Regions from separate parts of the Streptomyces sp. NPDC049813 genome, predicted to be linked through region 2. Evidence: riboswitches for the same ligand, from Rfam matches in the RefSeq annotation. Region 2 holds a riboswitch; the other holds the start of a gene.
What was found. Region 2 has a riboswitch for S-adenosylmethionine ahead of ACIBW6_RS24185 (aminotransferase class V-fold PLP-dependent enzyme). Riboswitches for the same ligand answer to the same signal wherever they lie in the genome.

Region 1 (4,596 bases), on a different contig from region 2:
CCTCCTCGTCGAACGCGATGATCTTGGCCATGTGAAGTGGTCCTCCCGGACGGGGTGGAAAAGCAAGCAAACGGACCGTGCTGGTGCCCGCGACGGACGGCCTGCAGCCCTTGTGGTTCCTTGCCCCACCCGGCCTGCGGGCCTCACCGACCCGATCCAAGTTCTGTCACTCTCACGCGGAGAGTGCTAAGCCCAATGATTAGCACTCGACCCCGGCGAGTGCAAGGTGCTCCCGCGAAGCCAGGGGCGCCCGAGGGGGCGCGCGCGGGAGCCCTGGGACCGGCGCGAGCAGCACGAAGGGCCCGCGCCCCCGGTGGGGACACGGACCCTGCGTGCCGTACCAAGCCTGCTGTCAGTCGCGACGCGCGTCAGCCGGCGGCCAGGCGGACCATGTCGGCCTGCGGCCCCTTCTGGCCCTGCGAGATCTCGAATTCCACTCGCTGACCCTCTTCGAGGGTGCGGTAGCCGTCCATCTGAATCGCGCTGTAGTGGACGAACACATCCGCACCACCGTCGACCGCGATGAAGCCGTACCCCTTCTCCGCGTTGAACCACTTGACGGTGCCCTGAGCCATGCCTAACTCCCCTATTACTGGCCCTTGCACAGACCCGCACTTCGCGGATCCGGGTCAGACCTCACCCTCCCCAATGGGTGGGGGTGTGCGCCGGAACGCGTCGACCGCGGCTGAATGTATCTGCCCAACTGCCGTCTGCAACAGGTCAATCGGACGAGAATTCTGGGCAGCGTGGACCGGCGGAACCGGGGCGACCCACCGGAACCCGGGGCAAGTCGGGCCGCGTAAATGCCATAAAGGGCCCGAATGGGCCGGGCAGTTTGGCTGCTTCTCGTCGCGGCTCGCGCGAGAACTCATATGCGCCCGTCATGCACCACATACGGAAAAGAAGCGGCTTCCCCAACTGTACCCCGCTCAACCATGCAGAATTGCCCCCTCCGCTTCTCTCGCGGAGGGGGCAATTTCAGTGACGCGCAGTAAAGCGGACGACGATCATCCGCCGGCCACGGCCGGAATGATCGAGACGCCGGCGCCGTCGGGCGTGGCGGTCTGCAGGCCCTGCTCGAAGCGGACGTCGTCGTCGTTGACGTAGACGTTCACGAACCGGCGCAGCTTGCCCTGGTCGTCCAGGACGCGCGCGGCGATCCCGGTGTGGTTCTTCTCCAGGTCGGCGAGGACGTCGGAGAGCGTGGCCCCCTCGGCGCTCACCTCGGCCTGCCCGCCGGTGTAGGTGCGCAGGATGGTGGGGATGCGGACGTTGACGCTCATGAATTCACCTCGACTGTCAGCCCCTCCGGCGTTTGAGGAGCGGGGGTCCGGGGGCAGAGCCCCCGGTTTCGGGAAGGGGCGGGGTGGGGAACTTACTCGGCGGCGAGCCCCGCGGCCCGGAACGCCTCCAGCGAAGGCCGAATCGTGGCGGTGGCCTGCGAGGACTCAGCGACGGCGTCGAGCGTCTTCAGCCCGTCACCCGTGTTCAGCACGACCGTGGTGAGCGACGGATCGATCAGCCCCGCCTCGATGAGCTTCTTGGTGACACCGAGCGTCACCCCGCCCGCCGTCTCGGCGAAGATGCCCTCCGTCTGCGCGAGCAGCCTGATGGCGTCGACGACCTGCTCGTCGTTCACGTCCTCCACCGCGCCGCCGGTCCGGCGCGCGATGTCGAGCACGTACGGGCCGTCGGCCGGGTTGCCGATGGCCAGCGACTTGGCGATGGTGTCCGGCTTCTGCGGCCGCACCACGTCCGTCCCGGCCTTGTACGCCACCGAGACCGGCGAGCAGCCCTCGGCCTGGGCGCCGAACAGCTTGTACGGCTTGTCCTCGACGAGGCCGAGCTTGATCAGCTCCTGGAGCCCCTTGTCGATCTTCGTGAACTGCGAGCCGGACGCGATCGGGATGACCAGCTGGTCCGGCAGCCGCCAGCCGAGCTGCTCGCAGATCTCGTAGGCCAGCGTCTTGGAGCCCTCGCCGTAGTACGGGCGCAGGTTCACGTTGACGAAGCCCCAGCCCTCGCCGAGCGGGTCGCCGATCAGCTCGGAGCAGAAGCGGTTCACGTCGTCGTAGTTGCCCTCGATGGCGACGAGGTCACCGCCGTAGACACCGGCCATGACGACCTTGCCCTGCTCCAGGTCGTGCGGGATGAACACGCACGAACGGAAGCCGGCCCGCGCGGCGGCGGCGCCGACCGCACCCGCCAGGTTCCCCGTGGAGGAGCAGGACAGGGTGGTGAAGCCGAAGGCGCGCGCGGCCTCGATGGCCTGCGCGACGACGCGGTCCTTGAAGGAGTGCGTCGGGTTGCCGGAGTCGTCCTTGACGAACAACTTCCCCTGCTCGACCCCGAGTTCACGGGCGAGGTTGTCGGCCTTGACGAGCTTGGTCCAGCCCGGGTTCAGGTTCGGCTTCTCGGCGACGTCGGCCGGGACGGGCAGCAGCGGGGCGTAGCGCCACACGTTGGCCGGGCCCGCCTCGATCTGCTTGCGCAGCGCCTCGGGGTCACCGGTGGGCAGGTCGTAGGCGACTTCCAGGGGACCGAAACACTCGGCGCAGGCGAAGATCGGGCCGAGCTCGAAGGTGGTGCCGCACTCCCGGCAGGAGAGGCCGGAGGCGGGCCCGAGGTCGACGGTGCCCGCGGGGGAAGCGGCGGTTGCGGTGGCGACGGTCTGTACAGCCATGAGAGGCGAGGCCCTTTCTCCTCATCTTCCTCGCGGCGCATCTCGCCACGAGACGGATTTGGCACCTTCCCTAGCCGGGAGCCTCGCGGGCGCACTGGCGTGTGCGGACGAGACCGGCTGGAGGGTTGCCGGGGCTTCAACGGGCCGTATCCCTCTGCCCCTCTGGATGAGCGGTATTCGATTATGTGGAGCGGTTGAGTGGCGGCGACCCCGGCATGCGATGGTCACCGGCCTTGTTCAAGACTGTAACCGAAGGCCCGCACCCTTGAGATAGTCGTCCGAACCGCGAGATGGATCACACCGGCCCTCTCACCGGCCTTCGCGCCCGCCCCCACCACCCGCACCACCCCCCGCCGTCAAGGAGCCGCAGACCGTGCTGGAAGAAGTCGAGCGCTGGCTGGAACGGCGCTCCTGGTCCGTGGCCGACCGGCCGCCGCACCATCTGCTCGCCGCGAAGCGCGCCACCGGGCAGACAGTGAGCGTGGTGCTGCCCGCGCTCGACGAGCAGGAGACGGTCGGCGCGATCGTCGCCACGATCCGGCGCGAGCTGATGACGGCGGCGGTGCCGCTCGTCGACGAGCTGGTCGTCGTGGACTCCGGCTCCACGGACCGCACCTCCGAGGTGGCCGCGGCGGCCGGGGCGCGCGTCGTGCACCGGGACGCGATCCTGCCGCGCATCCCCGCGCGGCCCGGCAAGGGCGAGGTGCTGTGGCGCTCGCTGTACGCCACCCGCGGCGACATCGTCTGCTTCGTGGACGCGGACCTGAAGGAGTTCTCCGCGGACTTCGTCTCCGGGATCGTCGGCCCGCTCCTGACCGACCCGGCCGTCAGCTTCGTGAAGGCCATGTACGACCGGCCGCTCGGCGACACCGGCGGCCAGGGCGGCCGGGTCACCGAGCTGATGGCCCGCCCGGTCCTCAATCTGCACTGGCCACGCCTGGCCGGGTTCGTCCAGCCGCTCGGCGGCGAGTACGCGGCGCGCCGCTCGCTCCTGGAGCGGCTGCCGTTCCCCGTCGGCTACGGCGTCGAGCTCGGGCTGCTGGTGGACGCGCTGCACACCGTGGGCCTGGAGGCGCTCGCCCAGGTCGACGTGGGGGTGCGCCGCCACCGTTACCAGGACGGACCGGCGCTGGGCCGGATGGCCGCCGCGATCTACCGCACCGCGCAGCTGCGGCTGGCCCGCGGACACCTGGTGCGCCCGGAGCTGACCCAGTTCGAGCGGGGCGCGCACGGCTTCGAACCGCGGACGTACCCGGTGGACACCGAGGAGCGGCCGCCGATGACCGAGATCGGTGAGTACGCGGAGCGTCGCGTGGCGTAATCCTGGGCTGATCAGGTTTTGTGCCTACATTGCCCCTTTATGTGGCTCAGACATCTCAGAGGCCCCGCGGTGCTCGCCGCGGTGACGACGGCCGTCGCGTCCCTCCTCGCCACGGCGCCGCCCGCCTCCGCCGTCGTCGTGCAACCGTTCGCCAAGCGCTACGAGGAGGCCCTCTACGGGGACTTCCTGACGCTCGGCAACACCGTCCTGCGGTGCCCGTCCGCGCCCCGGTCCGCGGCGGCGCGCTGCGCGGGCGCGCAGGCCGGGCGGACCTCGGAGAACAACAACCAGTTCGCCATGGAGTACGCGGACACCGCCGGCCTCGGCACGGCGGTCCTGAACTCCTCCACCGGGCGGGTGACGGTCCCGCCCGGCGCCACCGTCGCCCACGCCCGGCTCTTCTGGGGCGGCAACGACGGCACGTACAAGCTCGGCCGCAACCAGATCGCCCGGTGCGACACCGCGGGCCCCGCCACCGCGCCGCCCGGCAGCCCGCTCACCCGGCGGCCCCTGGTCTCGGTCGGCGGCGCCGCCGCGTCCCGGGTCGCCGTGCGCGACGCGGTGCGCACCCCGGCCGGGGTCGGCGGCCCGC
Region 2 (4,596 bases):
GTCATCGGACTGTCGCCTCTTCCTTCGCGCACGGCCCTCGGCGCGTGCGCTTTCCGTGGTACGTGGTGCGTGCTTTATTGCCTGTAACCCTACGGCCTGCCGTACGCCGCCCGCTCCCCGCCGTGCGTCATGCTCGTCCCCATGATCGGCAACGGACGCCACGCGATCGGCAGAGTGACCGCATTCCTCCGGGGACATCCGGCTCCGGTCACGTACGCGATCATCGCTCTCTGCTGCGTGACCTTCGTCCTCTCCCCCTCCTCCGGGCTCAACCCGTCGTACGGCACGGGCGACCACCTCCTCACCGCGCAGAGCGCCTACTTCGAACGCTGGGGCGTCCTGCCCGCCGAACTCTTCACCGGATCCCCCCGCGCCGCCCTCACCCCGGCCACAGCCCTGTTCGTGCACGGCAGCTGGATCCACCTGCTCGGCAACATGCTCTTCCTGTACGTCTTCGGGGCGATGGTCGAGGAACGCATGGGGCACCTGGCGTACGCGCTCTTCTATCTGATCAGCGGGTACCTGGCGCTCCTCGGCTACGCGATCGCCCACGCCGGCTCCGAACAGACCCTGGTCGGCGCCTCGGGAGCGATCTCGGCGGTGCTCGGCGCGTTCCTCTACCTCTTCCCCGACGCGCGGGTGACGAGCGTCTTCCCCTTCCTCCTCTTCCTGCCGCTGCGCTTCCCCGCCTGGGTGGTGCTGCCGTTCTGGGTGGCGCTGCAATGGGCGGCGGCCGGCCAGGACAGCCAGGGGCCCGGGGTCGCCTACCTCGCGCACCTGGTCGGCTTCTCGGTCGGGTTCCTGTGGGCGTGGGTGCGGTACAGGTCCCGGGCTAAGGTGAGGGCAGCCCCAGCCACGGCCACCGAGGGAGACAGCCAGCCGTGATCACCGCGATCGTGCTCATCAAGACCAGCGTGGACCGGATCCCCGAGATCGCGGAGTCGATCGCGGCGCTCGACAGCGTCAGCGAGGTCTTCTCCGTCACCGGTACGTATGACTTGATCGCCATGGTCCGGGTGGCCCGGCATGACGATCTCGCGGATGTCATTCCCGGGCGGATCAGCAAGATCCAGGGGGTCGAGGGCACCGACACGCATGTCGCCTTCCGCACGTACTCCCAGCATGACCTGGAGGCCGCCTTCTCCATCGGCCTGGATGGCTAGCCCCGCCAGGGGCGCGGGGGGCAGGGCCCCCCCCCCCCCCCCCCCCCCCCGGGGGGGGGGGGGGGGGGGCGCCCCCCCCCGCCCCCCGCGCCCCTTACGGGGCCGGGACGCAGCGGCCTTCTTCGGTGCGGTAGGTCCACTTGGCGCCGTGCCGGACCAGTTCCTTCACGGCCCCGACGAACCGCTCGACGTGCTCGTCGGGCGTCCCCGCCCCGAAGCTCACCCGGATCGCGTTCAGCGACTTCTCCCCCGGCGCCGCCTCGGGCGCCCCGCACTCGCCCTGGGTGCCGGGGTCGGAGCCGAGCAGCGTCCGCACCAGCGGGTGGGCGCAGAACAGGCCGTCCCGCACGCCGATGCCGTACTCGGCGGAGAGCGCGGCGGCGAAGTGCGAGGAGTTCCAGCCCTCGACGACGAACGACAGGACGCCGACACGCGGGGCGTCGTCCCCGAACAGGGAGAGCACCTTGACCTCGGGCACCTCGGCGAGGCCCGCGCGCACCGTGCGGATCAGGTGCTGCTCGCGGGCGACGAGGGCGTCGAAGCCCGCCTCGGTGAGGGCCTTGCAGGCGGAGGCGATGGAGTAGACGCCGATGACGTTCGGCGAACCGGCCTCGTGCCGGGCGGCGCTGTCGTGCCACTCCACGTCCACCCCGCCGTCGGCGCGGCGGGCGACCTTGCGGGAGGCGCCGCCACCGGCGAGGTAGGGCTCGGCGGCGCGCAGCCAGTCGGCGCGGCCGGCGAGCACCCCGGACCCGAAGGGCGCGTACAGCTTGTGCCCGGAGAAGGCGATCCAGTCCACGTCCAGTTCCTGCACGGAGACCGGGTGGTGGGGGGCGAGCTGCGCGGCGTCGAGCACGATGCGGGCGCCGTGCGCGTGCGCGGCGGCCGCCAGCTCCCGCACCGGCCACAGCTCGCCGGTGACGTTCGAGGCGCCGGTGACGCAGACGAGGGCGGGCCCGTGGGGGTCGCGGCCGGCGAGGGCCCGCTCCAGGGTGGCGACGGCCTCGGCGGGGGTGCGGGGCGCGTTCAGGTACGTCACCTCGGCGTCGCGCCAGGGCAGCAGGGACGCGTGGTGCTCGGTCTCGAAGACGAAGACCTGGCAGCCGGCGGGGAGCGCGGCGGCGAGCAGGTTGAGCGAGTCGGTGGTGGAGCGGGTGAAGACGAGCTGGTCGTCCGCGCGGCAGCCGAGGAACGCGGCGACGGTGGCCCGGGAGGTCTCGAACAGGTCGGTCGACAGCTGCGAGAGGTACCCGGCTCCGCGGTGGACGCTGCCGTAGTAGGGCGCGTAGGCGGCGACGTCGTCCCACACCCGCTGGAGGGCCGGTGCGCTGGCGGCGTAGTCGAGGGCGGCGTAGGTGACCTCGCCGCCGGTGACGAGCGGCACGGTCACGTCGCGGCCGAGCACCGGCAGCGGGGCGGCGGTCCGGGTACAGGCGGCGGCTTCGACGGAAACGGACATGGCTGAACTCCCTGGCGAGGTAAGCGAATCGACCATGCCGGAACCACGTCCGAGCAGTGCGGAACAGGGCTCGACGGCATGGGAGAGAAGAGGAAACGGGTAGGCGGAGGCGGGGCCGAGACGCCCTATCGCATTCGCTTGCTCACGAGACTGCTCCCTTGAGGACCAGGACCCCAGGGTTGCGAGGGGTCCGCGCTTGCCATACGCCTTGCTGCGTACGGCCTGGTCTTCACCCAGGGCACCCCGCCACGGACGGAGGGTTGCCGGACAGCGGGCTGGGGCCTCGATCGCTGTCACTCATGACCTTGGAGAGAATCCTGCCACACCTTGCGGATACGGCAAGGGCGCGGTCCAGTTCCTGAGACATCCGGACCGCGCCCTGCGTCACACCGCGCGAGCGGTCAGCGGTTGCTGGCGGCCACCCAGCGCTCCAGGGCCGCCTTGGCCGCGCCGGAGTCGATCGACTCGGCGGCCCGGTCCATCCCGGCCCGGATCTGGTCGGCCAGCGCCCCGGGCCCGGGGCGGACGGCGACGAGCGCGGCGGCCGAGTTCAGCAGGACGGCGTCGCGGACCGGGCCCCGCTCCCCGTCGAGCAGCCGCCGGGCGACCTCGGCGTTGAACGACGGGTCCCCGCCGCGCAGCGCCTCGATCCCGACGGTCTCGATGCCCACCTCCCGGGGATCGAAGACCTCCTCGCGCACCGAGCCGTCGCGCACGACCCAGACCCGGGAGGTGCCGGTGATGGTCAGCTCGTCGAGCCCGTCGTCGCCCCGGAAGACCAGCGAGGAGTTCCCGCGCTCCGCGAAGACGCCGGCCACCACGGGCGCCATCCGCGGGTCGGCGACCCCGACCGCCTGCGCCCGTACCCGGGCCGGGTTGGTCAGCGGGCCGAGCAGGTTGAAGACGGTGCGGATGCCGATCTGGCCGCGGGCCGCACCCGCGTACCGCAGGGCCGGGTGGAACTTGATCGCGAAGCAGAAGGTGATCCCCGCCTCCTCCGCGACCTGGGGGACGCGGGCGGGCGGCAGGTCGAGGTTGACGCCCAGCTTCTCCAGGACGTCCGATGAGCCGGAGGCGGAGGAGGCGGCGCGGTTGCCGTGCTTGACGACCTTGGCGCCCGCCCCCGCGATGACGATGGCGGACATGGTGGAGATGTTGACGGTCTTGGCGCCGTCCCCGCCCGTCCCGACGATGTCGACGGTCGCGCCGGGCACCTCGATGGTGTTGGCGTGCTCGTACATCCCGCGGACCAGGCCGGTGATCTCCTGGACGGTCTCGCCCTTGGCGCGCAGGGCGACCACGAAGGCGGCGATCTGGGCGTCGGTCGCCTCGCCGGTCATGATGCGGTCCATCGCCCACGCGGTGTCGTCGGCGCTCTGGTCCCGCCCCTCCAGCAGGCCGTTCAGCACGGTGGGCCAGGAACGGACCGCCGCGGTGTCGCCTCCAGCGGGGTTCAAAGCGCTCATGGCCGCTCCTGCTCGGTGTCATGGGGGTCGGATCGCCCACCCGGATCGCCACCCACCTTATCCAGCGCCGCGGACGGCAAAGAGCCCCCGTCCAGTGCCTGGACGAGGGCTCCTGCCGTGGCGGACAGTTCAGGGATCAGTGGTGGCCGTGGCCGCTGGTGATCTCCTTGTACTCCTCGGCGGTGGGCTTGGGGATCTGGTTGTTCTCCCCGTAGAAGCCCTTCGAGAGCTTGGCGCGCGTCTTCTGCAGGCGCGACGTCTTGCGCTCGACGCCGTTCTCGTCGACCGAGGGGCCGATCTCGACGGGCTTGTACTGCTCGTGCGCGGTGAGCGTGTGCAGCGCCTCGGCGCCGAGCGGCTCGTGGACCTCGATGAACTCACCGTGCGGCAGACGCTTGATGATGCCGGACTCGCGTCCGTGCAGCACCTTGTCCTTGTCCCGGCGCTGGAGGCCGAGGCAGATCCGCTTGGTGGCGATGAAGACGAGGACCGGCACGACGAAGAAGCC

Region 1: another riboswitch for S-adenosylmethionine. It lies ahead of thrC (threonine synthase); the one in region 2 lies ahead of ACIBW6_RS24185 (aminotransferase class V-fold PLP-dependent enzyme).

The regions. Positions count from the first base shown of each region.
Region 1 is NZ_JBITLI010000002.1:618,355-622,950, forward strand. It holds gene groL (chaperonin GroEL) at 1-31, opposite strand, end outside; gene ACIBW6_RS06890 (cold-shock protein) at 369-575, opposite strand; gene ACIBW6_RS06895 (ubiquitin-like small modifier protein 1) at 1,008-1,283, opposite strand; gene thrC (threonine synthase) at 1,376-2,683, opposite strand; SAM riboswitch class I at 2,702-2,856, opposite strand; gene ACIBW6_RS06905 (glucosyl-3-phosphoglycerate synthase) at 3,057-4,004, shown strand; gene ACIBW6_RS06910 (hypothetical protein) at 4,044-4,596, shown strand, end outside.
Region 2 is NZ_JBITLI010000012.1:173,682-178,277, reverse strand. It holds gene ACIBW6_RS24200 (hypothetical protein) at 1-5, opposite strand, end outside; gene ACIBW6_RS24195 (rhomboid family intramembrane serine protease) at 142-885, shown strand; gene ACIBW6_RS24190 (Lrp/AsnC ligand binding domain-containing protein) at 882-1,163, shown strand; gene ACIBW6_RS24185 (aminotransferase class V-fold PLP-dependent enzyme) at 1,258-2,622, opposite strand; SAM riboswitch class IV at 2,810-2,927, opposite strand; gene trpD (anthranilate phosphoribosyltransferase) at 3,024-4,088, opposite strand; gene ACIBW6_RS24175 (cytochrome bc complex cytochrome b subunit) at 4,225-4,596, opposite strand, start outside.